One region of the Saccharospirillum sp. ABV4_185 genome, then DNA from elsewhere that is predicted to be linked to it. Evidence: predicted binding sites of a transcription regulator. Region 1 holds the regulator's gene; each other region holds the start of a gene.
The links. Region 1 encodes sigma-54, which starts transcription at its own class of promoters, with help from an activator protein. Its sites were predicted from a motif close to TGGCACNNNNNTTGCTNT; they were not measured.

Region 2: ACXAE6_RS03205 (ammonium transporter) is a predicted target of sigma-54. The motif match lies at 1,980-1,997, and genes of this name have one in related genera.
Region 3: glnL (nitrogen regulation protein NR(II)) is a predicted target of sigma-54. The motif match lies at 1,224-1,241, and genes of this name have one in related genera.
Region 4: glnK (P-II family nitrogen regulator) is a predicted target of sigma-54. The motif match lies at 1,071-1,088, and genes of this name have one in related genera.

The regions. Positions count from the first base shown of each region.
Region 1 is NZ_JBSWUW010000001.1:2,333,233-2,340,797, forward strand. Features, by position in the region: gene hpf (ribosome hibernation-promoting factor, HPF/YfiA family) at 1-225, opposite strand, end outside; gene ACXAE6_RS10935 (RNA polymerase factor sigma-54) at 373-1,917, opposite strand; gene lptB (LPS export ABC transporter ATP-binding protein) at 1,979-2,704, opposite strand; gene lptA (lipopolysaccharide transport periplasmic protein LptA) at 2,705-3,244, opposite strand; gene lptC (LPS export ABC transporter periplasmic protein LptC) at 3,231-3,797, opposite strand; gene ACXAE6_RS10955 (KpsF/GutQ family sugar-phosphate isomerase) at 3,797-4,768, opposite strand; gene ACXAE6_RS10960 (MlaC/ttg2D family ABC transporter substrate-binding protein) at 4,928-5,590, shown strand; gene ACXAE6_RS10965 (BolA family protein) at 5,702-5,944, shown strand; gene murA (UDP-N-acetylglucosamine 1-carboxyvinyltransferase) at 5,948-7,210, shown strand; gene hisG (ATP phosphoribosyltransferase) at 7,319-7,565, shown strand, end outside.
Region 2 is NZ_JBSWUW010000001.1:732,255-739,819, reverse strand. Features, by position in the region: gene ACXAE6_RS03210 (monovalent cation/H+ antiporter subunit A) at 1-1,623, opposite strand, end outside; gene ACXAE6_RS03205 (ammonium transporter) at 2,063-3,400, shown strand; gene ACXAE6_RS03200 (hypothetical protein) at 3,412-3,579, shown strand; gene ACXAE6_RS03195 (ethanolamine ammonia-lyase subunit EutB) at 3,645-5,036, shown strand; gene eutC (ethanolamine ammonia-lyase subunit EutC) at 5,036-5,851, shown strand; gene ACXAE6_RS03185 (oxidoreductase) at 5,848-7,565, opposite strand, start outside.
Region 3 is NZ_JBSWUW010000001.1:155,573-163,137, reverse strand. Features, by position in the region: gene ACXAE6_RS00710 (diguanylate cyclase domain-containing protein) at 1-1,222, opposite strand, end outside; gene glnL (nitrogen regulation protein NR(II)) at 1,475-2,554, shown strand; gene ntrC (nitrogen regulation protein NR(I)) at 2,541-3,968, shown strand; gene ACXAE6_RS00695 (argininosuccinate synthase) at 4,097-5,320, shown strand; gene ACXAE6_RS00690 (mechanosensitive ion channel protein MscS) at 5,751-6,905, opposite strand; gene ACXAE6_RS00685 (hybrid sensor histidine kinase/response regulator) at 6,943-7,565, opposite strand, start outside.
Region 4 is NZ_JBSWUW010000001.1:1,065,201-1,072,765, forward strand. Features, by position in the region: gene ACXAE6_RS04820 (ammonium transporter) at 1-547, opposite strand, end outside; gene glnK (P-II family nitrogen regulator) at 581-919, opposite strand; gene ACXAE6_RS04830 (accessory factor UbiK family protein) at 1,359-1,619, shown strand; gene ACXAE6_RS04835 (hypothetical protein) at 1,699-2,265, shown strand; gene ACXAE6_RS04840 (aspartoacylase) at 2,274-3,161, opposite strand; gene ACXAE6_RS04845 (isopenicillin N synthase family dioxygenase) at 3,258-4,187, opposite strand; gene ACXAE6_RS04850 (ABC transporter permease) at 4,265-5,239, opposite strand; gene ACXAE6_RS04855 (ABC transporter permease) at 5,248-6,381, opposite strand; gene ACXAE6_RS04860 (ABC transporter ATP-binding protein) at 6,378-7,565, opposite strand, start outside.

The DNA.
Region 1 (7,565 bases):
GTCAATGGCGGCGTATAAATCATCGTGTGCAGCATCGGCGTGCAACTGAGCCCCTTTGATGTTCAGCGAAGCTTCCGCTTTTTGCCGATTTTTTTCAATACTGAGCGTCACCTGGACGTTGCCAATCTGATCGTAGTGTCGCTCCAGTTTTTCCAGCTTGGAGGCAACATAGTCGTGCAGAGCTTCAGTAACTTCGACGTGTTGACCGCTGATGTTGACTTGCATAGTCCGCTCCTCATGCAGTGACAATGATTCAGGCCATGATGTCGGCCGGCTTCCTTGAGTGCTATCCCTGATTTCAGTCTAGCTCCTGATTCAATCTTTGCGGTGAGAGGCTGCTACTTCAAGCCTGCAGTCGTTCGAAAATCTGATCTAAATCAAACTCTTACGTTCATTTGACGGAGGTATGTGCATGGCCTCCCGGTACTTGGCAATGGTGCGTCGGGCGACCTTGATGCCCTGGTCGCCAAGCAGGGTGGCAATCTTGGAGTCACTCAGCGGTTTGCGCGGGTTTTCCGCCGCGACCAGTTTGCGAATGATGGCGCGAATGGCGGTGCTCGAACATTCGCCACCGCCTTCGGTGCTGACATGGCTGGAGAAGAAATACTTCAGCTCAAAAATACCGCGCGGTGTGTGCATGTATTTTTGCGTGGTGACGCGTGAGATAGTCGATTCGTGCATGTCGACCGCCTGCGCCACATCATGCAGCACCAACGGCTTCATCGCCTCTTCACCGTGTTCGAGAAAACCGCGCTGATGTTCAACGATATTAGTCGCCACTTTTAGCAGCGTTTCGTTACGGCTTTGCAGACTTTTTATGAACCAGCGTGCTTCCTGAAGATGATCTTTAAGGTAGGTGTTGTCGCTGGAATTATCGGCGCGTTTTACCATCGAAGCGTAGGATGCATTGACGCGCAGTTTGGGCGCGATGTCCGGATTTAACTCAACCAGCCAGCGATTGTTTTTGATGTCTTTGCGCACCATGACATCGGGCACCACATATTCGTCTTTGCCGCTTTCAATCTGGTTGCCCGGTCGCGGGTTCAGGCTTTGAATCAGCAGAATAACGTCGCGCAGGTCGTTTTCTTTTAGTCGCGTTTTGCGCATCAGTTGGGCGTAGTCGCGTGCGCCAAGCAGGTCCAAATGATCTTTGACGATCTTAAGCGCTTCCTGTCGGCTGGGGGTTTCTTCGGGCAATTGGTTTAATTGAATGCTGAGACAGTCGGACAGATCGCGGGCGCAAACGCCGGCGGGGTCGAAATGCTGAACGCGGCGCAGTACCGCTTCCACTTCGTCCATTTCCAAGGGGTCGTCTTCACTGGACAATTCTTTGTCCAGGCCTTCAAAAATTTCATCGAGGCTGGACTGCAAATAACCTTCGGCATCGACGCTTTCAATAATGGCTTCGGCGATCAGTCGATCGCGATCGGTCATGGTGGTCAGATTGAGCTGCCAGTTCAGATGATCCCAAAGCGAGTCGGTGGTGCCGTAGACGTTTTCGAAATTGAAATCGTCATCGCCGGAGGGCAAACCATGGCTGGTTGGCGTGTGGGTGTAGATGTCGTCCCAGGACGAATCAACCGCCAGATCATCCGGAATGTGTTCCTGAATTTCCATTTCCTGGCGATTGTCGGAATTGTCGATCAGAGTTTCGGCTTTGGCCCTGTCGCCATTGAGAGCATCACCATTCAGTGAATCGCCATTATGTGATTCGCTGGTGTTGGCATGGCCATGTTCGCCATCGCTGCTGTTGCCGCCGTCGTCTTCGCGAACTTCCAGCATGGGATTGGTTTCCAACGCCTCCTGAATCTCCTGTTGTAAGTCCAGGGTCGACAGTTGCAGGAGACGAATGGCTTGCTGCAGTTGCGGCGTCATCGTCAACTGCTGACTCATTTTAAGTTGTAAGGAGGTCTTCATAGAGGTGTTAATACGCCTTTGGGCCTGTTAATTACAACGAGTCCTGACGGGGATATTGCCGTCATAGCCGGAACTGGTCGCCTAAATATACCTCACGCACGGTGGCGTTGTTGAGTACATCCTCAGCTGTTCCTTCAGCGATGATATGTCCGTTGCCAACGATATAGGCTTTTTCACAGATATCGAGCGTTTCACGGACGTTGTGATCGGTGATCAATACGGCAATGCCGCGATCGCGCAAATGATGAATGATGCCTTTGATGTCGCCTACGGAAATCGGGTCGACACCGGCAAAGGGTTCGTCCAGCAACACCACCGCCGGCTCCATGGCCAGGGCACGGGCGATCTCTACGCGGCGTCGCTCACCACCGGACAGCGCCATACCCAGGCTGTCGCGGATGTGGTTGATGTTGAACTCATCGAGCAGCGATTCCAACCGATCATGGCGTTCGCTGCGCGACAATTCTTTGCGCGTCTGGAGCACGCCGAGAATATTGTCGGCGACACTCAGCTTGCGAAAGATCGACGCTTCCTGAGGCAAATAACCGATACCGTGACGAGCCCGGGCGTGCATGGGCAGTTTGGTGACAGCGGTATCGCCGACGTAGACCTCGCCATTGTCGGCAGGAATCAGCCCAACAATCATATAGAAGCAGGTGGTTTTCCCTGCGCCATTGGGGCCAAGCAGACCGACGATCTGGCCAGGCTCCACGCTGAGGCTGACATCGCGTACCACCGGGCGTTTGCGGTAACTTTTGGCCAGGTGTTTAGCGTGCAATAAACTCATTCAGTCCACCGCTCCTGGCTGGATGATCCAGGTTGCCTGAGGCGCTTCAGGATTTTCTGTCTGGCTGCGTACCGAGCGCACACTGAGCGTTTCTTCAACCAGATTGTATTGGATGTATTCAGCGGTGATTTGGCTGTCATTCTGCTCCAGGCGCCCGCCGCCTTCGGTGATGATGATGTCCTGCTGCGGCCGGTATTCGATACGCTGACCTTCGACATGGATCAACGGCTCGCCAACATCCGGCTGTTCCTGGTAGCGCGCCGGTTCGCCACGCGCTTCGAGAAATTCAATCACACCGGTGGCCGGGTCGCGGGTGACATCAAGGGTATCGGCCCAGACTTCCAGGCTGCCCTGCTTGAGGTGAACGTTGCCCTGAAAATGCGCTTCGCCACTGCCGCTGCGAAAAGCGCCCTGGTCGGCCTGAATGGTCATCGGCTGATCGCGATCTCCGGGCAGTGCCAAAGCGGCGCTGCTGCACAGGCACAGTGCGGCGGCGGTCAAGGCCTTGTGCCAGCGCCGCTTGGAATCAGTCGACCTCATAATGAATGGCTACCTCGGATTGCAAAGTAAGGACGGGATCATCCGTCGTTAGATCGGCGTTGAATCCCACGCCTGTGGCCACCTGCGGGCCCTGGGTGAGTCTAACAGGCTCAGGTGTGCTGACGAAGTCGCCATTTTCGGTCACCTGCAGCCAGTCGGTTGCCAGTTCCCAGCGAGCCAGGTCGCTCAGCTCATGCACTCTGACGGCATTTTCGAAGATAACGTCGCCATTACTGAACAGCGTGGCGGCCTGGGAGCGGATGGTCCAGTCGGGACCGTTGTCGCGAATCAGCCGCACGGTGGGGACCGTCACCTGACTGTTGCCGCTGTCCTGGTAATAGGCAAAGGAGCTGGCCACGGTGTAAAGGCTCGGCTGGCCACTGGTGTCATAGCGGGTCTGCTGGAAGGTGCGGATAAACAGATCCGGTGGGTCTTCCGGCAGTTGTAATTCAGTATTGAAGCTCGGCGGTGCTTCGGCCGGGTGCCACCAGATAATAGCGGCCAGCACCAGGAGCGCGGTTGCGATGGGCAGAACCGTACGCAATCGAGGCATCAGGCCACACCTGCACGCAAAATATCGTGCATATGAACGATGCCGACCGGTCGGTCTGCATCAACGACAACCAGAGCGGTAATCTTGCGCGATTCCATTTCAAACAGCGCTTCGGCTGCCAGGTGTTCGGACGAGATGGTTTTGGCGCCAGCATGCATCACGTCGGCGATCGGCGTTTTATGCAAGTCGATGCCAGCATCCAGGGTGCGGCGCAAATCGCCATCGGTATAGACGCCGAGCAGTTGGCCGTTGTCGTCGACAATCGTGGTCAGACCGAGACCTTTACGGGTCATTTCCAGCAGCGCATCGCGCAGTGGCGTGGTGGGTGCGACGGCCGGAAAGGCGTCGCCGCGGTGCATGATGTCGCCGACTTTCAACAAGAGTTTGCGTCCCAGGCTGCCCCCGGGATGAGAGAAGGCGAAGTCGTCGGCGGTAAAGCCGCGCGCCTCGAGCAGCGCAATGGCCAGGGCATCACCCATGACCATGGTTGCTGTGGTCGACGACGTCGGCGCCAGATTGAGCGGACAAGCTTCCTGCTCGACGCCACAATAAATGTGGGCGTCGGCAGAGCGACCCAACGTGCTGTTGGGGTTGCCGGTCATGCCGATCAGCCGGGCGCCGAGGCGTTTGATCAGTGGAATCAGAGTGATGACTTCGTTCGACTCGCCAGAGTTGGACAGGGCAATGACCACATCGTCACCGGTGATCATGCCCATGTCGCCATGGCTGGCTTCACCGGGATGGACAAAAAAGGCCGGTGTGCCGGTGCTTGCCAGGGTCGCGGCCAGCTTGTTGCCAACGTGGCCTGACTTGCCCATGCCGGTGACCACAACCCGACCTTTACAAGCCAGTGCCAGATCACAGGCGCGTTCGAAACCGGCATCAAGATGAGCGCCCAGCGATTGCAGAGATTCGATCTCCAGGCGCAGCGTGCGTTGAGCCGATTCCAGGTAATTGATCGTTGCGTGCATAGACCGTTTCTTGTCCAAGGGTTCTGAACTGGCGGGCTAGATTACCACAAAGCTGATCTGTCTAAACTGTGCACGGCATCATCTTTGCTGACCTTTGGCATCTCGCACCCAAAGCGCTTCGCCCTTAGAATAGGTGGCGCATACCGAAAGGAGAAATGAATGAGTGTCATGCGAAGGGTGTCGGCCCTGTTGATCGGTGTTGGGTTGTCATTGAGCACAACAGTGATGGCTGAGACCTTTACTCCCAGTCAGTCGGCCGAGCAGAGCGTGATCGACGGTGTTGAGCAGGTGTTGACCGTTGTCGAGAAATACAACAGCGGCGACGCCGGTGATCGCCAGGCCTATCTGAATGAAGTATCCGAGGTGCTGGAACCTTTGATCGGCTACACCGTCATCGTCAGTCGTATTATGGGCGATACGCTGCAAACCGCGACCAATGAACAGAAACTGCGTTTTCTGGAAGTGTTCAAGCGTTCGATGATCAATACCTACGCGGGTGGCCTCTATAACTTTGGCGCCTTCGAAGTGCGTCTGGTGGACGATCAGGACAATGACGACGATAGCGTGCGCAACACCCGGGTCCGGCTGGAAGCGGTATCACCGCAGGGCCAGCGTTACCCGATGGTACAGAGCGTCTACTACAGTCAGGCTTCTGACGGCTGGAAAATGCAGAACGTGATTTTTAACGGCATCAATCTGGGGGTGACCTTCAAAACCCAGTTTGACCAGATCTACCGCGAGCAGGGTGGTGATCTGGACGCAACCATCGACGAATGGGAGCGCATCACCGCCGAATCGTTCGAAGCCAGTCAATTTCAATAAACACCGCACGATAAAACGGAGGTCGGTCGACCTCCGTTTCTCCATTTCGATTTACGCTCGCTTTCCGTATAATCGCCACCCCTTTTTATCGGATTCAACGCAGAGAGACCTATGTCAGCCGACGATGTGAAAGCTATGCTGGTCGCGGCCCTGCCGGATGTCGACTTCGACGTCGACGGTGCAGGTGCCAAATTTTCTGTTCGTGCCGTTGGTGATCTCTTTGCCGGCAAGCGTCCGGTTCAGCGTCAGCAGCTGATCTACGGCGTGTTGAACGAAAAAATTGCCAGTGGCGAAATACATGCCGTCACCATGGCCCTCTACACACCGGATGAATGGTCCGCCGCGGAGAAATAAACCTTGGATAAATTATTGATTACCGGTGGCGCACGCCTGGACGGTGAAATTCGTGTTTCAGGTGCCAAAAACGCTGCACTACCTATTATTGCTGCCACCTTGCTGACCAAAGAACCGGTAACGGTACGCAACCTGCCGCACCTGAACGACATTACCACCATGATCGAACTGCTCGCCTGCATGGGCGTGGAAGTGGTCATCGGTGAAGACATGAGTGTCGAAGTTACCGCCGGTACCATTCGTAATATGACCGCGCCCTACGAGCTGGTGAAAACCATGCGTGCTTCCATTTTGGTGCTCGGTCCGTTGCTGGCGCACTTTGGTGAAGCCAATGTGTCGCTGCCCGGTGGTTGCGCCATCGGCAGTCGTCCGGTTGATCTGCACATTCGTGGCCTGGAAGCCATGGGCGCGCAAATCGACGTTGAAGATGGCTACATCCGTGCTCGCAACGATGGTCGTTTGAAAGGTGCGCGCATCTTCTTCGATAAGGTCACCGTAACGGGCACCGAAAACATTCTAATGGCCGCAGCGCTGGCCGAAGGTACCTCGGTACTGGAAAACGCTGCCAAGGAGCCGGAAGTGGTCGACCTGGCCAACTGCCTGATCGCCATGGGTGCCAAAATTACTGGCGCAGGCACTGACACCATTACCGTGGAAGGCGTTCCCAGCCTGCACGCAGCCGACTATTCAGTGCTGCCTGACCGTATCGAAACCGGTACCTATCTGGTTGCTGCGGCCATTACCCGTGGTCGGATTCGTCTGCGTGAAGCCGATGCATCCACCATGGATGCGGTGCTGGTCAAGTTGCGTGAAGCGGGCGCCAATATTGAAGTGGGTGAGAACTGGATCGAACTGGATATGCAAGGGCGCCGTCCCAAAGCCGTGGATGTTACCACCGCGCCATATCCGGCCTTTCCGACCGATATGCAGGCTCAGTTCACCACCTTGAACGCCATTGCCGAAGGCACCGGCACGGTCGAGGAAACGGTGTTTGAGAACCGCTTTATGCACATTAATGAGCTTGAGCGCATGGGCGCTGATGCGCGCATCAAAGGCAACACCGTCGTCATTACCGGTCATGAAAGCCTGACCGGTGCACCGGTTATGGCGACCGATTTGCGCGCCTCTGCGTCTTTGGTGCTGGCCGGTCTGGTGGCTTCCGGTTCGACGCTGGTGGATCGCATCTACCACATCGACCGCGGCTACGAATGCATTGAAGAAAAACTGGCTCAACTGGGCGCAACCATTAAACGGGTTGCTGGCTAAAGAGCCTTGCGCCTGCCACGGACGGCGGGCCGTATTGATAACATTGCCTGCCAACCTCGCCCTGTAACGAGGTCAATTCACTGAAGATCAAGAGCATATTGTCCGAGCATGGCTAACCCCGCAGATCAGATCACCATCGCCCTGTCGAAAGGTCGCATCCTTAAGGAAACGCTGCCGTTGTTTGCTGCAGCCGGAATTGAGCCGTTGGAAGACATCCATACCTCGCGCAAGCTGATCTTCGAAACCACCCGCCCGGACGTGCGCTTTATCGTCATTCGCGCCACCGATGTGCCGACCTATGTGGAATACGGTGTCGCCGATCTGGGTGTGGCGGGCAAGGACGTGCTGATGGAAC
Region 2 (7,565 bases), 1.6 Mb from region 1:
CAAACTGGCGTTGGCCTCAGGGAACTGCGCCTGGAACTGAAACAACTTATGGCGATTGATATAGACGTAAGCGCCACCGGCCATGGCCAGGCCGCTCATCAGCAGCGGCAGGTTAAAGCCGTGCCAGATATAAAGGCCGTAGTAAGGCAGCTTATCGCCACCGATTACCGCCAGCGACGCCGAGGCCAACAAATCACCGACCACCAGCGCCGGCCAGATGCCAATCAGCAAACAGAGTGCGACCAGCACATCCACCGGCAAGCGCATGTAACGCGGTGGCTCGTGCGGGGTTTTGGGCAGATCGATCGGCTCGCCATTGAAGAACACATCGTGAATAAAGCGTAACGAATAAGCGACTGAGAAACCGGCACCGATGGTCGCCAGCACCGGAATCATCCAGCTCAATGAACCGAGCGAGCTTTGGTGCAGTGTTTCGGCGAAGAACATCTCCTTGGACAGGAAGCCATTCAATAACGGCACCCCGGCCATCGCCGCCGCCGCCACCATCGCCAGCGTCGCGGTGTAGGGCATGTATTTCCACAAACCATTTAACTGACGCATATCGCGCGAGCCGGATTCGTGGTCGATGATGCCTGCGGCCATAAAGAGCGATGCCTTAAAGGCCGCGTGGTTGATGATATGAAAGACGGCCGCCACCGCAGCCAGATCCGAACCCATGCCCAACAACAGGGTGATCAAACCCAGATGACTGACGGTCGAATAAGCCAGCAAACCTTTCAGGTCGTGTTTTAGCAAGGCGGTATAGGCGCCGAGCAGCATGGTCAGCAAGCCGGTCAGGCTGACCACCAAAAACCACAGTTCGGTGCCGGCGAGCACCGGATAAAAGCGCGCCATCAAAAAGATGCCGGCTTTAACCATGGTGGCCGAATGCAGGTAAGCACTGACCGGCGTCGGTGCCGACATCGCATGGGGCAGCCAGAAGTGGAAGGGGAACTGCGCCGACTTGGTGAAGGCGCCGAGCAGGACCAGCGCAATGATGATCGGGTAGGCCGCGTGGTCACGCAGCAGATCACCGCTGGCGAGCACATCGCCCAGTTCATAACTGCCGACGATTTTGCCGATCAACAGCACACCGGCGAGCAGCGCCAGGCCACCCATACCGGTGACGGTCAGCGCCATGCGCGCGCCTTTGCGGGCCTCGGTTTTGTGATGCCAGAAACTGATCAGCAGGAAGGAGGACAGACTGGTCAACTCCCAGAACACCCACATCTGAATCAGGTTGTGCGACACCACGATGCCGAGCATGGCGGTCATAAACAGAATCAGATAGGCGTAGAAGCGGCCCATGGAATCCTGTTCAGACAGGTAATAGCGGGCGTAGAGAATGATCAGCAGGCCAATGCCCAGCACCAGGATGGCAAACAGCAAGGCCAGACCATCCAGATGCACCGATACCGACAGGCCCAGCAGCGGCACCCAGTCGATGGTTGAAACCAGGGTTTCACCGGCGAAAACCGCGGGCAGATTGGACAACACCAAAGCCAGCGCCGCCGCAGGCAATAGAGCAGTGAAAAAAGCACAGGCACTACGACCAAAGCGAATGGTCAGCGGCGGAACCACTGTGCCGATCAGGGTTAACAGTGGTATCCAAAGCAAATTCATCGAACGCAAGCTCCAAAGCGTAGGGCGGTGACTGTTATCGGCTCAGTGCGCGATCTAACAGTGACCAGCATCGTTCAGTGTTCAACGGCCATTGAGAATAGCCAACCCCTGGAGAAGCGTCCAGATTGGTGAACGCTTTCACAAAGTTGTTATCCGGCATGGATGTGCGTGCAAGCGGGTCACTGTCTGATCCCGTTGCTTAAATTCCAAAAGCCGCCTTTACATGCAAACCATCAAAGTTATGCACTGCAAAGGCGCCAGAGCCATTCGATCGGGGTTCACCCTAGTGCCTGAATCGGTGCATTGACGACCCGGGAAAAGCTTAAGTGTTTGCTTTCTAACCGCTTTTTAATCCAGGGCGCAGTTATTGCTTTGCTCGGCTGTCGGTCGTAGGCATTGGCGGTGTGTCCTCACCGTGCTCACACAAAAGGAACTCGGTATGACGGAAATGGCACTGACCCCGGAACAATTACAGGCGATGATCGAAATGTCCGGCACCATCAATATGGAAGTTTTTTATTGGTGGTGTACAGGGCTGATGGTCATTATTCACGCGGGATTTCTCGCTTATGAAATGGGTGCGTCACGGCTGAAAAATGCCTTGGCGTCGGGCGTGAAAAACATCCTCGCCTTCGCCTTTATTATCCCGACGTTTTTCTTTTTCGGCTGGTGGATTTATCTGGCCATGTACGGCGGCTTTATTCCCGACTTCGAAGCCGGTACCGGTGGTGTACCCTGGTTGTCGGCCATGGGTCCTAACCTGATCGATAACGGCACCGGAATTTTCTGGGGTGCTTTCGTGTTGTTCGCCGCCACCACAGCGTCGATTTTTTCCGGCGCGGTGATTGAACGCATTCGCATGAGTGCCTTTATTATTCTGGCGATTGTTCTTGGTTCCGGCGTCTGGATTCTGGGTGCCTCCTGGGGCTGGCATCCCGATGGTTGGCTGACTACCAAATGGGGCTTCCACGATTTCGGCGCCGCTGGCTGTGTGCATATGGTGGCCGGTTTCTTTGCGCTGGGTGTGATCATCAATCTGGGTCCGCGCATCGGTCGTTTTGCAGCCGACGGTACACCGGTGATGATTAAAGGTCACAGCGCACCGATGAGTATTATCGGTTTGATGCTGATCATCGTTGGCTTCTTCGGTTTCCTGGGTGGCTGCATCATCTACAACACTGGCGCCCAGTGGACCACCATCTTCGGCACGCCGACCACTTTATCCGCGGTCAGCTTTAATACCCTGATGGCGTTTTCCGGTGGCATCATCGGTGCCTACTGTATTACCCGTCAGCCGTTCTGGATGATGTCCGGTGCGCTGGCCGGTATTTTTTCCGCCGCGCCAGGCCTCGACTTGTATTACCCGCCGCTGGCATTTTTGCTCGGTATTCTTGGTGGTGTAGTCACGCCATTGGCCGATAAATTCATCACCTCGAAGTTCAAACTGGACGACGCTGTCGGCGCTTTTTCGGTGCACGGTATCGGTGGCCTGATCGGCGTGGTCAGCCTGGGTATTTTCTCCGGTTATCCGAATGTGAATGGCCCGGACGTCAGCTTCTTTGGTCAGTTGGCCAGTGCTGGCGTGATGGCCGCTCTTGGCTTTATTCCCGGCTATGTGTTGTCGCTGATCATGGCCAAGTTTGGTGTGCTGCGCGTACCGCCTAAGGCAGAAATTGCCGGTCTCGATCTGGTGGAAGTACCGCTGGAAGCCTATCCAGAAGCCGTCCCGGCTTATAAACCCGATAACAGTGGCGCTGGCGCTGCTGTCACTGCTTAAGGAGATTGATCATGGCCAGTCCTATCACCAGTTGGGAAGGCGCCGAAGCCGTCTTCACCTTTGCCGATCAGCCGACCGTTGTTTTTGGCATCTTTGTACTGTCGGTCATCGTGACGGTGGGGGTCATCATCTCGACCTTCCGCCACGAGAACCACAGCTATATTGATTACCAGGATTAAACCGCCGGAAAGAAAAATGCCGGAGTTTCGACTCCGGCGTTTTACGTTAATTAAGGCATCAATAGATGGCATCCTATTCGTTTGATTGCTACGGCAACCGCTGGCACTTCGAAGACCTCAAAGACCTGCTGGCCAAGGCCACGCCGTTACGGTCGGGTGATCAATTGGCGGGTTTGGCGGCGCAGTCGGCCGAGCAACGAGTGGCCGCGCAGATGGCGCTGGCGGATTTGCCATTAAAAACGTTTTTAAATGAGTTGGTGATTCCTTATGAGCGTGACGAAGTCAGTCGATTAATCGTCGATACGCACGATGTCGCGGCCATGGCCCCGGTGGCGTCGTTGACCGTCGGAGAATTTCGCAACTGGCTGCTCTCGGATGCCGCTAACGCGGAGAGTCTGCGCTCACTGGCGCCAGGTCTGACGCCGGAAATGGTGTCGGCGGTGAGTAAAATCATGCGCGTTCAGGACCTGATTCTGGTGGCGCAAAAATGCGAAGTTGTCACCGCCTTTCGCAATACTGTTGGTTTATCGGGCCGCATGTCGACACGGCTGCAACCGAACCATCCCACCGACGATCCGGCCGGTATCGCCGCCAGCGTGCTCGATGGTTTGCTGTACGGCAATGGCGATGCGGTGATCGGTATTAACCCCGCCACCGACAGTCCGCAGGCGGTGATAACGTTAATGAAAATGCTCGATGATGTGATCCAGCATTACGACATTCCGGCGCAATCCTGTGTGCTCACTCACGTCAGTACCCATCTGCAGGCAATGCAAAAAGGTGCGCCGGTCGATCTGGTATTTCAGTCCATTGCCGGTACCGAAAAAGCCAATAAAAGTTTTGGTATCGATCTGGCGTTATTAAGCGAAGCGCATCAGGCCGCACTCGAATTAAAGCGCGGCACGGTCGGCAATAATGTGATGTATTTTGAAACCGGCCAGGGCAGTGCGCTTTCGGCCGATGCCCATCATGACGTCGACCAGCAGACCTGCGAAGTCCGCGCTTACGCGGTGGCGCGGGCTTTCGATCCGTTGCTGGTCAATACGGTGGTCGGCTTTATCGGACCGGAATATTTGTTTAACGGCAAACAGATTATTCGCGCCGGTCTGGAAGATCATTTTTGCGGCAAACTGCTCGGCCTCCCGATGGGCTGTGATATCTGCTACACCAACCACGCCGATGCCGATCAGGACGACATGGATATGTTGCTGACGCAACTGGCGGTCGCCGGCGTGAATTTTATTATGGGCATTCCCGGCAGCGACGACATCATGCTCAATTATCAGACCACCAGTTTTCACGATGCGCTCTATGTCCGTGAAGTACTGGGTAAGAAACCGGCGCCGGAATTCGATGCCTGGCTGCAGCGCATGGGGATTTTTTCGGATGCTGGCCGGCTAGCGGTTGGTGATCAATTGCCGCCAGCCTTTCAGAAAACACTGGGGTATGATTTTTAATGGCTGATCAGCAAAAGACCGTCCAGGAAAATCGGTGGCAGCGGTTGCGTGAGTACACCGATGCGCGTATTGGCTTGGGTCGCAGCGGCATCAGTTTGCCAACCCAACATCATCTGGATTTTCAGTTGGCGCACGCCGCAGCGCGTGACGCCGTTAAACGCCCCATCGACTGGTCGGAGCTGGATGCGGTTATTAAAACGACGCGCATTCCCAGCCTGGCGTTGCACAGCCAGGCGCAGAACCGAAACCATTATTTACAGCGGCCGGATCTCGGTAGAAAGCTCAATGCCGATTCGGCACAGCAGTTGATGCGCTGGCGTGAACAACACCCTGCGCCTCAGGTGGCGATTGTTATTGCTGATGGCTTATCGACCACCGCTGTCGAAGCTCAGGCCCCGGCCATGGTGCAGCAACTATTGCCTGATCTCGCCAAGCTTAATTTGACTACGGAATTAATCTGCCGTGTCGATCAAGGTCGGGTTGGCATCGGTGATGACATTGCCGAGCGCACCGGCGCCGAGCATTTAATTCTGCTGGTCGGCGAACGCCCCGGCCTGAGTTCACCCGACAGTCTGGGTATTTATTACACCTTTCATGCGGGCACCGATAGCAGCGACGCCGACCGCAATTGCCTGTCGAATATCCGTCCGGCAGGCCTCGCTTTTGCCGAAGCCAGCCGGCGTTTATGTTGGCTGATGCGCGAAGCGACCAAGCTGGGTTATTCCGGTGTCAAACTGAAAGATGATTCAGCCAGCGACATTCTCGATGCACCCAGCCACAATAATTTTCTGGTGCCACCACGTACGGCTGATTAAAGATCTTTCACCAGCCGCAACGCATCATAAATAGCCGCATGGGTATTGCGCGACGACACCGCATCGCCGATGCGAAACAGCTGAAAGGTGCCGGCGTCGTTACGAATGGCTTCCTGAATTTCGCCAGCGATCAGCGCATCGTAATTCACTTCGCCGCCGTTCGATGACTGCGGTTTTAACTCGAAATACAGATCATCCAGCGGGCGATTGCCGTAGTTAACCACTACCTGGTCAATGTGACGTTGTTGAGCGATGTCCAGGTAATCACTGCCGACAGTTGCAACCAATTCGGAACCGTCTTTGGTTACCGAGGTCAACCGATAGGTCGGCGTAAAACGCACATTGTCGCGCTGTAAATTGCGCATATAAGGCACCAGGTTCATCGCCATAATTTCTGGAGATACGCTGCGGTCCGGTGTCATGATTTCCAGTTCCGATCCGCTGGCAGCGATGATTTCGGCAGCCTGCAGGGCAGGGTGATCACCGGCTTCGTCAAATAGCAAAACGCGCGATCCAGGTTTAACGTGGCCCGATAAAATATCCCAGCTCGATACCGTTAATTCGTGGCCGTCACTGGGCTGATCATCAATCGGATAACCGCCGGTGGCGACAATCACCGCATCCGGTTTTTCAGCTAATACGTCGTCTGCTTCGGCCCAGCAGTTGTAGCGAAATTCAACGCCGAGTCGTTCGCACTCAGCCACACGCCAATCCACAATGGCGATCATTTCGCGGCGGCGTTCGCTTTGGGCGGTCAGCCGAACCTGGCCACCGGCATCGCTCATGGCTTCCATCACCACCACGCTATGACCGCGTTCGGCAGCAACTCGGGCCGCTTCCAAACCACCCGGACCAGCGCCGATAACGACGATTTTGCGTGCCACCTCGGCCGGCTCAATATCATGCGGCATAGTGGTTTCGCGACCGGTTGCGGCGTTGTGAATGCAATAGGCCGCGCCGCCTTGGTAGATGCGATCGAGACAATAGTTGGCCCCCACACAGGGACGGATACGATCTTCCTGACCGGCCATTAATTTGCGCACGATGTGCGGGTCGGCCATATGCGCGCGGGTCATGCCGATCATATCGACCTTGCCGGTTTCAATGGCATAACGGGCGGTGCCGATGTCCTGAATTTTGGCACCGTGGAAGGTTGGGAAATCGGTGTGCTTACGAATCTCACCGGCGAATTCCAGGTGCGGTGCACTGCGCATCCCTTGTACCGGTATCACATCGGTTAGACCCGGATCCGTATCAATATGGCCGCGCACCACGTTGAGAAAATCGACCAGGCCGCTGTCTTTTAACCGCTGTGAAATACTCAAACCGTCTTCAGCGCTCAGACCACCGTCGAGCATTTCATCCCCGGTGTAACGCACGCCAAGCAAGAAGTTTTCACCGACGCGTTCGCGAATGGCGGCCAAGACTTCAAAGGTGAACCGCAGACGATTGTCGAGGTTGCCGCCATAAGGGGAATCGAGCGTATTGGTCAGCGGCGACCAGAACTGGTCCATCAAATGGCCGTAGGCCTGCAATTCCAAGCCATCGAGACCAGCCGCCTGCATGCGTTCGGCGGCGTCGGCGTAATCGCGGATCAGTCGCTCAATGTCCCAGTCTTCCACCTGTTTGGCGAAGGCGCGGTGCGCCATTTCGCGTTGGCTGGAGGCGGAGATCGTAGGCAACCAGTCGGCTTTGTCCCAGCGGGTGCGCCGGC
Region 3 (7,565 bases), 2.2 Mb from region 1:
ATGCCCAACTGACCTGAGCAAAGCGAAAGGCGTACAGGAAATCGTCGTTGCGCTCCATCGGCAGCAAGGCTTCCAGCCGATGCTGACTGGTCTCTGGCAGCCGCCGATGTTCCTGGCCATAGAGCAGGGCTTGCAGCAGCAGCCATTGGCGTTCGCGCAGCAGCCAATCGGCGTTTTGTCGCTCGACACTTTGCAACGCCGACTGAGCGTGTTTGATCATCTGCCAGGCATCGCCCAGGCGATATTTGTGCAGACCGCACCAGGCCAGCCGCAGATAAGCATCGAACTGCCACAGCGCATCACCTTCCTGACGCGCCAGTTCGAGCAACTCATTGAGCGCCGTGATGGCACCGTTGTAACGGTCGCTGTAGAACAGCGCCTCGGCTTCGAGCAGCAGTAAATCGTAGCGGTGATCGTTGACCAGAATGATCTGGCGTTCGTCCAGCATCTGGTTGATCTGGTCACACAGCGCCAGCGTTTCTTCGTGACACAGCAAGGCGTGGTTTTGCAGTGCCTGTTGAATCAGGGTGGGAATGCTCTCGCTCTTGATCGGGTCGAGCAGCGGCCAGTTGGGCAGGCTGCTGTTGCTCGGCGGCAGGTCGATCAACCAGCCCGCCTGGCTGACGGCATGGCCCGGCGGTGCTTCCTGGGCGATGTTGTCGACCAGCGGTAATTGGTCGGCATCGTTGGCGACCAGGATCATCACCTTAGCGGCCAGCGTCGGTCGTTGTCGGCCAAGCCATTGTTGCAGCGACGTGCTCGCCCAGTGACCACCGGTTAACGCAATCAACACCGGGCGCTCGGCGGTGAGCGCCGCCAGCAGCCGCACCAGATCGTCACCCATACTTAAGGATTGTTGAATAACGTGGTCTTTGAGCAACAAAGGCGGGCGGCGCAGGTAGTGATCGACCAGTAACTGGCGCCAAATGGTGCGATTGGGCGGGTAAATGTTGAGTTCGGCAAACCAACTGTCCAGATCGGACGGGCCGCGTTCGCTGTACAGGTGCGACACCACATCCAGCAGCGGGTAATAGCCATAAAAAGCCGCATCCGGACCGAGTTGATAATGAAAGCGACGCGGCGTCGGGTTGGGATGGAAACCATTCACCAAGCTGCCCAGGCTGGCACCGTTGGCATCAGCAAACAGCAAGATTTGTCCTTGCCCGCGGGCACTGAGTTGCCAGGCATTATCCAGCAGTCTGAGCGGGTACTTCTGATCCATCTGGCACACCGGTCGCGGATTGACGTTCGAGTATAAACGAAAGCCGGTAAGTTCGAACTTCGAGCAGTCCTCAGTTAATTCAACTCAAAACGCACCATTTTGGTTCGAATTTTTATCAATAAGAGCACTTTTGGTGCACTATAATTTTGAGAAGCCCCGAAATCGTGCATTAAATCTCTGCGTTCAATGGCCTGCTTCTTGCGTACAGCTGCCTGCGGCTCGCGAGCGCACTTGGATCCACAGGAATTTTTTGTGCCAGACACCGATTTTTTTCGCCAGTTGGTGGATCATCAGTTCACCGCTGTCATCCAACTGGACGACAAGCTGATCGTTGAACACGTCAACCCGTCGGCGGAGTTATTGCTTATCCGCTCGGGCAAGCAGGTGCTCGGCCAGCCCTTCTATGCACTCTTTGTGAACCCGACTGAGATTCGGGAAGTGCTGATGTCGGCGGTTGATGAAGGTACCACCTTGTCGGTGCGCTCGGCGCAGTGGCAATTGGTACACCGCGAAGCCATGACGCTCGATTTCATGGTGACGCCCTATATGGAAGACGAGCAGTTACATCTGATCGTCGAGATGTTGCCGGCCGATCGTGCCATGCGCATCAGCCGCGATGAGGGATTGATCGAACAGACCGAAACCACGCGCCATCTGGTGCGTGGTGTGGCGCATGAAATCAAAAATCCCTTGGGCGGTATTCGCGGCGCGGCGCAATTGCTGGCCAGTGAATTGCCCGATGCCTCCTTGCAGGAATACACCCAGGTGATCATCGAGGAGGCCGACCGGCTGCGCAATCTGGTGGATCGGATGTTGGGCAGCCATCAGGTGCCGAACAAGATGCCGGTCAATATTCACCAGATTGCCGAGCGGGTCTATTCGCTGTTGAACGTGGAAAGCGGCGACCGGATTGAACTGGTGCGTGATTACGACCCCAGTATTCCGGATATGGAAGCCGACGAAGCGCAATTGATTCAGGCGGTGTTGAACATTGCCCGCAACGCCCTCCAGGCGCTGCTGGAAAACGACATCGTTAAGCCGACCATCACCTTGCGCACACGCACGGTGCGGCAATTCACCATCCGTCAGCATCGCTATCGACTGGTGGTGCGGCTGGATGTGCTGGACAACGGACCGGGCATTCCGCCGGAAATGTTGGAGAAGATTTTTTACCCGATGATTTCGGGACGGCCATCGGGCACTGGGCTGGGACTGTCCATCGCCCAGCAGATTATCAATTATCACGCGGGCGTGATTGAGTGCGATTCAGTACCGGGTTCGACTCGTTTTAGCGTCTATTTACCTTTGGAGGGGCTCAATGAGCAGTCTTAATCGCGTCTGGATCGTCGACGATGATCGGTCAATTCGCTGGGTACTGGAGCGAGCCTTTGAAAAGCAGGGCATCGACAGCCGCAGCTTTGAAACCGGTGAAGCGCTGTTACGCAAGATCGACCAGGATCCGCCCGATGCCATCATCAGCGACGTGCGCATGGAAGGCATCGACGGTCTGGAACTGCTCAGCCGCATTCACGATCATCATCCTCAGGTGCCGGTCATCATCATGACCGCCCATTCCGACCTGGACAGCGCTGTGGCGTCTTTCCAGGGCGGTGCTTTCGAATATCTGCCCAAGCCGTTCGATGTCGAAGAAGCCGTCTCGCTGGTCGAGCGTGCCATCGAACACACCCGCCAAAAGCAGGCGTCGGCCGAGCCAGCGCCGGCCTTGGGTAACACCGAAATCATCGGTGAAGCGCCGGCGATGCAGGAAGTGTTTCGCGCCATCGGCCGCTTGTCGCAATCGAATATTACGGTGTTGATCAACGGTGAATCGGGCACCGGTAAAGAGTTGGTCGCGCACGCTCTGCACCGTCACAGCCCGCGTCGTGAAAGCCCTTTTATTGCCTTGAACATGGCCGCCATTCCGCGCGATTTGATGGAATCGGAATTGTTCGGTCACGAAAAAGGCGCCTTTACCGGTGCTCAGGGGCAGCGCCGGGGTCGCTTCGAACAGGCCGATGGCGGCACGCTCTTCCTCGATGAAATCGGCGATATGCCGTCAGAAACCCAAACTCGTTTGTTGCGTGTGCTGGCCGATGGCGAGTTCTACCGAGTCGGGGGTCATACCGCTGTTAAAGTCGATGTACGCATCATCGCGGCGACGCACCAGAATCTGGAAAACCTGGTTAAAGAAGGCCGTTTCCGCGAAGACTTATTCCACCGACTGAATGTCATCCGTATCCATCTGCCGCGTCTGGCCGATCGTCGTGAAGACATTCCGCGCCTGCTCGAATTCTTCCTGCATAAAGCCGCCGAAGAGCTGGATGTGGAGCCGAAATCCCTGCGTCCGGAAACCGAAACCTATTTGAGCCGCCTCGATTGGCCGGGCAACGTCCGCCAGTTGGAAAACACCTGCCGCTGGATCACCGTTATGGCGTCCGGTCGTGAGGTGCTGGTGTCAGACCTGCCGCCGGAACTGCTGGATGAAACCCAGGCGCCGGTGGCCAGCGAAAACTGGGAACAGGCGCTGCGCAACTGGGCTGACCGCGAACTGGCGCGCGGCGAACGCCGTTTGTTGGATAACGCCGTGCCCAGTTTTGAGCGCATCATGATCGAAACCGCACTCAAGCATACCGCCGGCCGCCGTCGCGATGCCGCCGAACTGCTCGGCTGGGGCCGCAATACACTGACCCGCAAGATCAAAGAACTGGACATGGAGATGGAAGCGCCGGTCGAAGAAGACGACTGAGCGCCAAAACCATCCGCAAAAGCCTCCAGTGACATGCACTCTTGCTGGGAATGCACTGGAGGCCAGCCCGCCAAGGCCGTAGAATAGGGCGCCTTTCTTACCGCCTGTAATAAGCCCTGGGAGCAATCATGTCCGATATCAAGAAGGTCGTTCTGGCCTACTCCGGTGGCCTCGACACCTCCGTCATCGCCAAATGGATTCAGGAAACCTACCACTGCGAGGTCGTCACCTTTACGGCCGATATCGGCCAGGGTGAAGAAGTCGAACCGGCGCGCGCCAAAGCCCAAGCCTTGGGCATTAAAGAAATCTACATCGACGACCTGCGCGAAGAATTTGTGCGCGATTACGTCTATCCGATGTTTCGCGCCAACACCATTTACGAAGGCGAATATCTGCTGGGCACCTCCATCGCCCGTCCGTTGATCGCCAAACGCCTGATCGAAATTGCCAACGAAACCGGTGCCGATGCCATCGCCCACGGCGCCACCGGCAAAGGCAACGACCAGGTGCGTTTCGAACTCGGCGCCTATGCGCTGAAACCGGGCGTGAAAGTCATCGCTCCCTGGCGTGAATGGAACCTCAATTCACGCGAAAAACTGATGGCCTACTGCGACGAGCATTCCATCCCGGTCGACTTCAATAAGAAAGGCAAAAAGTCGCCTTATTCCATGGACGCCAACCTGCTGCACATCTCCTACGAAGGCGGCATTCTGGAAGACCCCTGGGCCGAAGCCGAAGAAGATATGTGGCGCTGGTCGGTCAGCCCGGAAGCAGCACCGGATAGCCCGACTTACCTGGAACTGACTTACGAGAAAGGCGACATCGTCGCCATCGACGGCAAGAGCATGAGTCCGGCCGAAGTGCTGGCCTACCTGAACAAGGTCGGCGGCGACAACGGCATCGGCCGTCTCGACATCGTCGAAAACCGTTACGTCGGCATGAAGTCACGCGGCTGCTATGAAACGCCCGGAGGCACTATCATGCTCAAGGCGCACCGCGCCATTGAATCCATCACCCTGGATCGCGAAGTCGCGCACCTGAAAGACGAACTGATGCCCAAGTACGCCGAAGTCATCTACAACGGCTACTGGTGGAGCCCGGAACGGCGCATGTTGCAGGAAATGATCGACGCCTCTCAGGAGCGCGTGAACGGCAAGGTGCGCGTCAAGCTGTACAAAGGCAACGTCATCATCGCCGGCCGTCAGTCCGACGACAGCCTGTTCGATGAAAGCATCGCCACCTTCGAAGACGACGCCGGTGCTTACAACCAAAAAGACGCCGAAGGCTTTATCAAACTGAACGCCTTGCGCATGCGCATCGCCGCGAGCAAAGGTCGCAGCCCGTTGAAATAACGCTAGGCGCGATGATGAAAATGGGCCGCCATCGCGGCCCATTTTTTTGGTATTTTTCTGTTGAAATAGCGTGGTTATTGCCGGCGTGCTTCTAGACGCGGGTCAAGCTCCGGGCCTACAGCGTCATTTCCGTTTTCGTCATACTGGAACCGGCTTGAGCGTTCGTTTCAGACATTCGTTTCAGGCAACAGCGACTGCACTGGTGCATTCTCAATCACGCCCGTTTGATTTTTCGTTTAAATTAACGTTGTTTTTTCAGGTAAACGTTTGATTTTTCGCAAATAATTGGTTTTTCGGCCGATGGTTAAGACAAAACGCGCCCGTTGGGTTCATTCGGCTGTGCAAAATAAAAAAACGCCCGGTGTATCGGGCGTTTTTTTATGGGGAAGGTATCTCAGCCCATTGCAGGGCTGGATTCAGAGATCAGGGGCTAACGTGACTGATCGTGCAAATACAGATCGGTATTTTTGCCCATTAATTGGCCCGCCCAGATCAAAAAGACCCAGACCAGCAAACCAAAAGGTAAGTAGCCGAAATAACCCACCAGCGGCATATCCGAGAAAATATGAATGACGTTCACATAGGGCACGTCATAGTTCCAATAATGCGGGTTGGTCGGGTAACCGAGGTCGGGGTTGGCACTGCCGTAGTTCCACAGTTCCCAGAAGAAACCATTGCAGATCGACGCCAGCGCAATCAACAGGGTCGGTGACCAGTTGCCTTCGGCCATGGCAGAGAAAGGTGTCCAGATATTCAGCCGCTGCATCATGCCGATGATCACTGCCATCGGGCCGATCCAGATGCTCCAGAACATGCCGAATGGGAAGAACACCAGCAGGACGATAATGATGACGCCAAAGATGATCAGGTTATTGCCTTTGACACTCCATTTGGGACCATTCTGGTAACGCGCCACCAGTTTGGGAAAGCTGTTGAGCAGGTTGAACCATTGCATAATGGCCGGCCACACCGTGCTGTAGGCGACCAGATACATGCACACGATCAGGCTGTGCGGCAGCTCTTCCATATGGCCATTGGGGTAATACCAATTGGACTGCACGAAGAAGTTGTAGAATTCGAAATACAGCCAGCCGACGACCGAAGTCAAAGCACTGAACGACATCAAACCCGGTTTGGTGGCGAGCAATGATTTGCCGTCGTTCTGCCGATAATTAATGCCGTCGAGCATAACAATAAAGCCCCACCACAGCGGGCTGAAGGCGTAGTAAACCAGAGTGCCCAGAGCCGGTGGTCGGGCCCACATCAGCCACCAGAAAAACAGCATCACCGCACCGCCGGCCCAGAACCACCAGGGCAGGCTTTTTTTGGCTGGTGCTGCGGTCGGTTCACTACCAGAAAAACCAAAACGCTTGGGCAGGATATAGACCGCGGCAATAAACAGGGCGACCGCCGAGACGGCGATAAAATAGATGAGGTTAAAGCCAGGCGTACCGGGCACCTGGACCGGCGGGAAGATACCAAAACTCGGCGGTAGATGCGTCGGGTAGGCAAACCAGGCAGCGGCCATGGGAACTAAAAACGTCAGTAGCATTGGCCAGATCAGTGACCACTTCGAAGCGTTCATAGACTTTCCTTTTCAACGGTTACTTCCCAGTCAGAAGTCAGCGCTTGCTGACCGAATCTGACCACTTCAATAACATGCGTTTCAAATCTTCCAGTTTGATGGGCTTGACCAGCACATCGTTCATGCCAGCCGAGCTGCAGTTATCCAGGTCATGATCGGAGGCGTTGGCGGTAAAGGCAATAACCGGATGGCGAAAGCCTTGTTGACGCAGGTGCCGCGTGGCTTCCAGACCATCGATGATGGGCATTTGCACGTCCATCAGCACAATATCCGGGAAGTTCGAGCCGATGTAGCGGATGGCTTCTTCGGGGCGTTCGAAACCGACGCAGTCAACATTCAGCCGGCGCAACATGCCCATCAGTACTTTCAGGTTCACCAGGTTGTCATCGACGGCCACGATCTGCATCTGGCTGAGCAGTCGGTTGACCTGTTCCGGTGGCTCGATCGCCGCCGGCGTTTCCAACAGATGCGCCAGACTCATGCGGGCGTAGGGCAGCAGTTCGATATCGATGGTGTCGTTGTTGTGTTCCGAGCCGGTGGCGTTATGCACATACCATTTTACCGGCACAGCGGTATCGCTCAGCCGTTCGTGTACCACAGCGTCAAAGTTCTTGGCGATGACCAGCCACAGTTGGACCGCCGGCAGGTTTTGCTCCGGCA
Region 4 (7,565 bases), 1.3 Mb from region 1:
TATGAACGATACCGGAACCGGCGTAGTCAGAATAATTCAGCGAGTACATGCCGAAGACTTCGTTACCGCCCCAAGTCCAGCCACCTTCGAACGGATAGATGACTGCAGTCATGGCCACAGCGAAGACCAGGAAGGCCCACAGCTTCATACGTTCGGCCACGGCACCGGAAACGATGGACATGGCTGTTGCCACAAACACCACCTGGAAGAAGAAGTCAGAGGCGCCTGAGTAGACAGAGCCGCCGTCGAAGCCAGCTTCTTCAGAAGCCGCCAAAGCACCTTCAACGCTGAAGTTGGCCACTGTCTCAACACCCGACAGGAACCAGCCGCCGCCGTACATGAACTGATAACCACAGATCAGGTACATGGTGCAGGCAATCGCATACAGCGCGACGTTTTTGGTCAGAATTTCAGTCGTGTTCTTGGCACGGACCAAGCCAGCTTCCAACATTGCGAAACCAGCGGCCATCCACATGACCAATGCGCCACAGATCAGGAAATAGAACGTATCCATGGCAAATTGCAGTTCAAAAATTTGGTTCTGCATCACCCTTGTCTCCAATTGCTATTTATTTTTTGCTCAGATCGCGTCGTTGCCGGTCTCGCCGGTACGAATGCGAATGGCCTGTTCGAGCGGGGTTACAAAGATCTTGCCGTCACCGATCTTGCCGGTGTTGGCGGCCTTGGAAATGGCCTCGATTGCCCGGTCCAGCAGTTCGTCGGAAACACCAACTTCCACTTTCACTTTGGGCAGGAAATCGACCACATATTCCGCACCCCGATAGAGTTCGGTATGGCCTTTCTGACGTCCGAAACCTTTTACTTCGGTTACGGTGATGCCCTGTACGCCGATTTCAGACAGCGCTTCGCGGACGTCGTCCAACTTAAAGGGCTTGATAATGGCTGATACGAGTTTCATTTTTGTTCACTCCTTTCCGTTCCACCGTTGCACTGAATTGACAGCGCCGGCTCGAGGGGATCGCCCGTCGCAGCCAGTGCTACCGGAAATCACCCGAGTTACAATGTCCAACGCAACGGTTGGCTGCGATTGGAATCGTGTGCGAGGGGGTAAAGCGAAGCCCGTGCCAACTCCGTTTAGCGCGGTGAATCAAGGATTTACGTAAAGGTCGGGTCAAGAATTGAGGGCTGGATGCACAAAATAAGTGCAGCGCACAAAAGCTGTGCGCCGTCAGTGCACACTATTTGCCCAAAGACGGTATAGGGCCAGAGAAATCACGAGGTTAGCGCTGATAGCGTTGCCATCATTGCCACAGAAATTTGAATCAAGTCTCCATTTGGTGAGACTGGAAACGGCGCCTACTGCAGTTTCCAGCCCTGTTTTGGAGCACGGAGGTGCCATGAAATTACCCGAAGATATGCTCGATCAAATCAGCCGTCAGGCCAGTGCCCTGTTCAGTCAGGGACAGCAGGCGCGTGACGACTTGCGCACCAATTTGCGCAGCCTGGTGCAAGCGCAACTGAGTAAACTGGATGTCGTCAGCCGCGAAGAGTTCGACGCTCAGCAGGCGGTGCTGGAACGCACCCGGACACAGTTAGCTGAACTGGAAACCCAGTTGAAAGAACTGGAAGCCAAATTGAGTGATTCCTCCTCATCGTGACTTTTACCACTGGGCTGATTGCCAATTGCCGGCAAGATAAGCTCAGTCCGGCGCCCTGCCTTATTATGGAGATATACCGATGCGTGCACTGATCCTTTTACCCCTGGCGGCAATGCTCAGTCTTCCTGCCTTCGCCAAGGATGCTCTGATCGATATGCAGAATGCCCGCTCCGGCGGCTATGGCGGTCCGCTGGTCAAGTACGGTCAGTTGGGAGATGAAACCGCCATCATGCTCGGCGGCGAAGGCGCTGGTACCTTTACCACCGGCGTGCATTCATTGCTGATCGGTGGCGCCGGTTATGGCCTGATTAACGAGCCGGAGTGGGGTAACGGCCAAACGCTGGATATGGGTTACGGCGGTTTGCTGATCGGCTACACCCATCGGCCCGATGCGGTCGTGCATGTTGAAACCAAGCTACTGCTGGGCGCGGGATCGGTGTCTCTTAGTGATGGTACCGACGAAGACAACGGCAGCTTTCTGGCCAGCGAAGTATTCGTCGGTGCGGAAGTGAATCTGACCGATTTTCTGGAAGTGGGTATCGGTGGCGCCTATCGGCTGACCACCGACCCCGACCTGGATGGCGTCAGCGATGATGACTTGTCCGGTGCATCTGTGGTGCTGAGTTTCCAGTTCGGACAGATCTAATCTGGCTGTTACCCGCGCTCTATGGTGCAAGGACGCATCAGGCTCAAACCGACGTGGCGGTCGTAATAGGCCGCCTCGTTGATAAAGGCACCGTATAGCATCTCTTCACCTTCGTAAGGCAAGGTTTCTCCATCCAGGGTGATAAACAGCGGATCGCCCGGCTTAATCGGCTGATAGTCAGCATCCTGCAGATTCGGATGCACCATAGCGGTAATTTCTCCCCGCTCGTTTTCCGGTAACTGCACCTTGCGCACAAACTGGAACCCCGGCATTGACGTCGCCACTTCGGGCGGCTCCCCACGGTTGACCGCATCCAGATAATCCAGGCAATGACCGGTCACCGCTTCAGTCTGCTGATACACATCCCAGCGCAACAGGCCCTGTGGCACCGGCCCGACTTCAATCAGCAGCCCATATTTGCGGCCCAGTGAAATCAGAAAATTATCTTCCAGCCGCTGCGCCGGCTCATAAAACAAGGTCACTTCCGGCATGCATTGTTTGGCGTAAAACGCCATGCCAGTCACCAGCGGATCCTCCGATTTAATCACCAGGGTGACGCCCATATTGGCGGTGGTGGTGTGCAGATCGAGCACAAAATCGACCCGTGGTTCGTCTTTTGGGCCAAGCAGTGAATTCAGCGATTTCGCCCGGTTTTGCTCATAGCCGCATAACTCATGATCGTTCAGATCATCCCAACCAAACTGGCGGTTCAGATCCTGATCCAGATAGCGACGGTTATGACCATTCGCCTTGGGATTGGCCAGATGCAACTCAGTAACAAAGCTGTCCCGACAAACCTGTTCGGGGTTATTGCGCCAATGCTTGAGCAGATAAACGCCGGTCAGTTCATTGCCGTGCGTACCGCCGGTAATGGCGACGTGTTTGATGGATGGCATGCAGCGCCTCAATAGGAATTCGGATGCCATCCAATATGGGCGAGCGCGCCCGGGGATTCAATGGCCGGGGTCGGTTTGAGCGACCCCGGCCCGCCTTTACTTGATCAGACCAATCTGCCGCAGTCGCTCCATCAGATACTCGTCGCTGGTGATCGGCGGATAACGCTTGGGGTTATCCTCGGTCACGCACTGCGGCAAGGCATCCAGAGAGGTGCCCGGATTGGGGTGCACGAAGAAGGGAATGGAATAGCGCGACACCTTGCCGGCATCGCCTTTGGGATTCACCACCCGGTGTGTGGTCGAGGGCAGTACATGGTTGGTCAGTCGCTGCAGCATATCGCCGACATTGCAGATGATGGTGCCTTCAATCATCGAGATGCCAACCCACTCGCCGCGCTTATTCAACACTTCCAGACCTTCCTGCTCGGAACCCACCAGCAGGGTAATCAGGTTGATGTCTTCGTGCGCACCAGCACGAACATTGGGCAAATTAGGGTCGGTGATCGGCGGGTAATGCAGCGGCCGCAGAATGGAATTACCGTGGTTTACCTTGTTGTCGAAGTAGTGCTGATCTTCGCCAATAAAGAGCGCAAAGGCGCGCAACAGTGTCACCGACAACGCATCCAGCTCCGAATAGAGCCGCAGCATGGCGGTCTTGAATTCAGGTACTTCTAAAGGCCAGACATTGGGTGTCAGATCTTTGTGTGGCGGTTCGCCTTCAATGTCGCGGCCGACGTGCCAGAACTCTTTCAGATCAACGTGTTCAGCGTCCTTGGCGATTTCGGTGCCAAAGGGCGTATAGCCACGCGTGCCGCCGTTGTCTTTGAAATACTGCATCTTGATGTCGTCAGGCTGGGCGAACAGCTTTTCCGAGGCGCGCAGCGCATCGATAACAACGGAACGATCAATACCGTGGCCGGTAATGCCAGCAAAACCCCAGGCCTGATAAGCCTCGCCCATTTCACGGACGAAGTCATCGGGATGGGTATCAAAGCGGCTCAGGTCGAGGCTGGGAATGGTGTTCATGAGCATCTCGCAAGGACGGTCCAGCCGTCCATTTTTTATAGGATCGGCCCGCCTGAAGGCGGGCGCTTATTATCGTGTTAACTGCGTTCTTTGACGTACGGCTCGCCGATCACTTTGGGCGCCACCGAGCGACCAATAAAACCACCGAGCAACACCACGGTCAGGATATACGGCGTGGCTTCGACCAATTGCACCGGCACTTCCACACCCATAAAGACAGCGCCCTGGCTACGAATGGCAATGGCTTCGAGCAAACCGAACAACAAACAGGCCTGCATCGCCGTGCGCGGACGCCACTTACCGAAGATCAACGCCGCCAGCGCCATATAGCCTTTACCCGCGCTCATGTTGGGCGAGAACTGAGCGGTCACCGCGACCGATAAATAAACGCCGGCAAAACCCACCAGAATACCGGTCATCAACAACGCCAGATAACGCGTCTTGGCCACCGAAATACCCGCGGTATCAACGGCATGAGGGTTTTCACCGACAGCACGAACACGCAGACCAAAGCGGGTGCGGAAGAGGATATACCAGCACAGCGGTACGGCTGCGAACGCCAGGTAAACCAGTAGATAATGGCCGCTGATTAACTCGGAATAGATGCCGCCAATTATCGGCACATCGGCCAGTTGGTCTGCAAAGGGCAGAGTGATCGGCGTAAAGCGGGCGTGAGTATCGCCAAACGCCAGGTTGGGTGTGTTCCCGCCCTGACTGAACCAGTAGTTGCCGATGGCAGCTGTCAGGCCGGCCGCAAGAATATTGATCGCCAGACCAGACACCACGTGATCGCCATTGTGGGTCACAGTGGCAAAAGCATGCAGCTGGGCAAAGACGATGGACGATAACACCCCCGCCAGCAGACCCATCCAGGGCGAACCGAAGTAATAAGCCGCTGACGCACCGAAGAAAGCACTGACCAGAATCTTGCCTTCCAGGGCGATGTTCACGATGCCAGAGCGCTCGGAAAACATCCCCGCCAGAGCCGCAAAAATGAGCGGTGTGGCGTTACGCAAGGTGGCGTCGAGGATCACGATAATGCTGTTAAACAATTCCATGATCAGGCCTCCGCTGGATGTTGATCATCGGCTTTGGCATCACGCCGCCGCGCGTAGTTCAGATAGAGCCGTTCAATCGGATGTTTCATCATATGTTGCAGCGCGCCGGAGAATAGAATCACCAGACCCTGCAGCACCACCACAATGCGCGCATCGACGGAATATTCGAACTGCAACTCACTGCCGCCCTGGGTCAAAAAGCCAAACATCAACGACGCCAGCACAATGCCGAACGGATGGTTACGCCCCATCAAAGCCACGGCAATGCCGGTAAAGCCCATCTGGTTAACCAGGTTGAGCTTGATCTGGTGCGCCTGACCTTGCACCACGTTCAGCGCCATAAAGCCGGCCAAAGCGCCCGCCACCAACATGGTCAGGATGGTGACGCGGGAAATGCTGATGCCACCGTAACGCGCAGCGCTGGCGTTGCTGCCAACTGAACGGATTTCATAACCCCAACGGGTGCGCCACAGAAAGACCCAGACCGCGAACGCCACAAAGAGCGCCCAGACAATCGACAGATTCAGCGGTGAGGCGGCGATGCGAATACCGAAGAAGGCAAAGACTTCATGCATCTGCGGAATCCAGCTGGCGCGATCGAAGACCGCACTTTCCACCGACATGGTGCCGACCGGCTTGAGGAAATACACCAGCAGGTAATTCATCAACGACGCCGCGATGAAGTTGAACATGATGGTAGTAATCACGATGTGCGAACCGCGATAGGCCTGCAGCGCCGCCGGAATCAACGCCCAGAGCGCGCCAAACACAGCCGCGGCAATGATGCTGATCGGCAACAGCACAATAAAAGGCACATGACCGCCGAGCGCCAGACACACCAGACCAACACCCAAGGCGCCAATATAAGCCTGACCTTCACCGCCAATGTTGAACATGCCGCACTTAAAGGCTACCGCTACCGCCAGCGCCGTGAAGATATAACTGGTCATGTAATAGAGGGTGTAACCGAGACCGTAACCGCTGCCGAAGGCACCGGAAAACATCGATTGCAGCGCCTCGAACGGATTGATATTCAAGTACAAAAAGACCAGACCGGCGGCAACCGCTGCGATCAGGATATTGGCCAGGGGAATAACGCCTACGGTAATCCAGGCGGGAATACGCTGCTGACTCATGCTGAAGCCTCCGCCTGAAGCGCTTTGATTTCATCGGGAACAATGTTGGCCATCATCAGGCCCAGGGTGCGTTCATCGGCCTTATCGGCTGGCACTTCGCCGACAATGATGCCGTCGAACATCACCAGAATGCGGTCGGCCAGTGAACGGATTTCATCGAGCTCCACCGACACCAGCAAAATGGCCTTGCCGGCATCACGCATTTCCAGAATGCGTTTGTGGATGGATTCGATGGCGCCGATATCGACACCGCGTGTCGGCTGACCGATCAGCATCACATCGTGGCCCTGCTCCACTTCACGGGCGATCACCAGTTTTTGCTGGTTGCCGCCGGAGAAGTTGGCGGTTTTCAGGAAAGGATCCGGCGGGCGAACGTCCCAGCTTGCCATCTTGGCCTGGCAATCATCGATCATCGCCTTCTGGCTCATTAGCACGCCGCTGTTATAGCTGGCATCGCGGTGATAACCCAGCACAAAGGCTTCATAGGCGGAAAAAGTGTTGATCAGCCCCATACGGTGGCGATCTTCAGGAATGTGCCCAACGCCCAACTGACGGACTTTTTCCGGGTCGATGGTGGTATCCGCCGTTACCGTCTCGCCATTCAGATACAGCTCGCCGGAGTCGATGCGCCGAATGCCCGCCAGCGCTTCGAGCAACTCAGACTGACCGTTACCGGATACACCAGCGATGCCGACGATCTCACCGGCACGGACTTCCAAAGACACATCGTTCAGACGTTTCACACCCTGACCATCGGTCAGACTGATGTGGCGCGCGGCCAGCTTAACGTCGCCGGGTTCAGCCTCGCCCTTTTCAACACGCAACAGCACTTTGCGGCCGACCATCAGCTCAGCCAGATCTTCCTGGCTGGTGTCGGCGGTTTTCAGATGCGCCACCATTTCACCACGACGCATGACCGAGACTTCGTCGGTTGCTGCCATAATTTCGCGCAGCTTGTGGGTAATCAGAATAACAGTGGTGCCCTGCTGTTTAAGCGATTCCAACACCTTAAACAGATGCTCGGTTTCCTGGGGCGTCAGTACGCCGGTCGGTTCGTCGAGAATCAGAATACGGGCGCCACGGTAGAGCGCTTTAAGAATTTCGATGCGCTGCTGGTAGCCGACCGACAATTCTTCGACCGGCACATCCAAAGGCACATTCAATTGGTATTCGGAGGCCAGCCG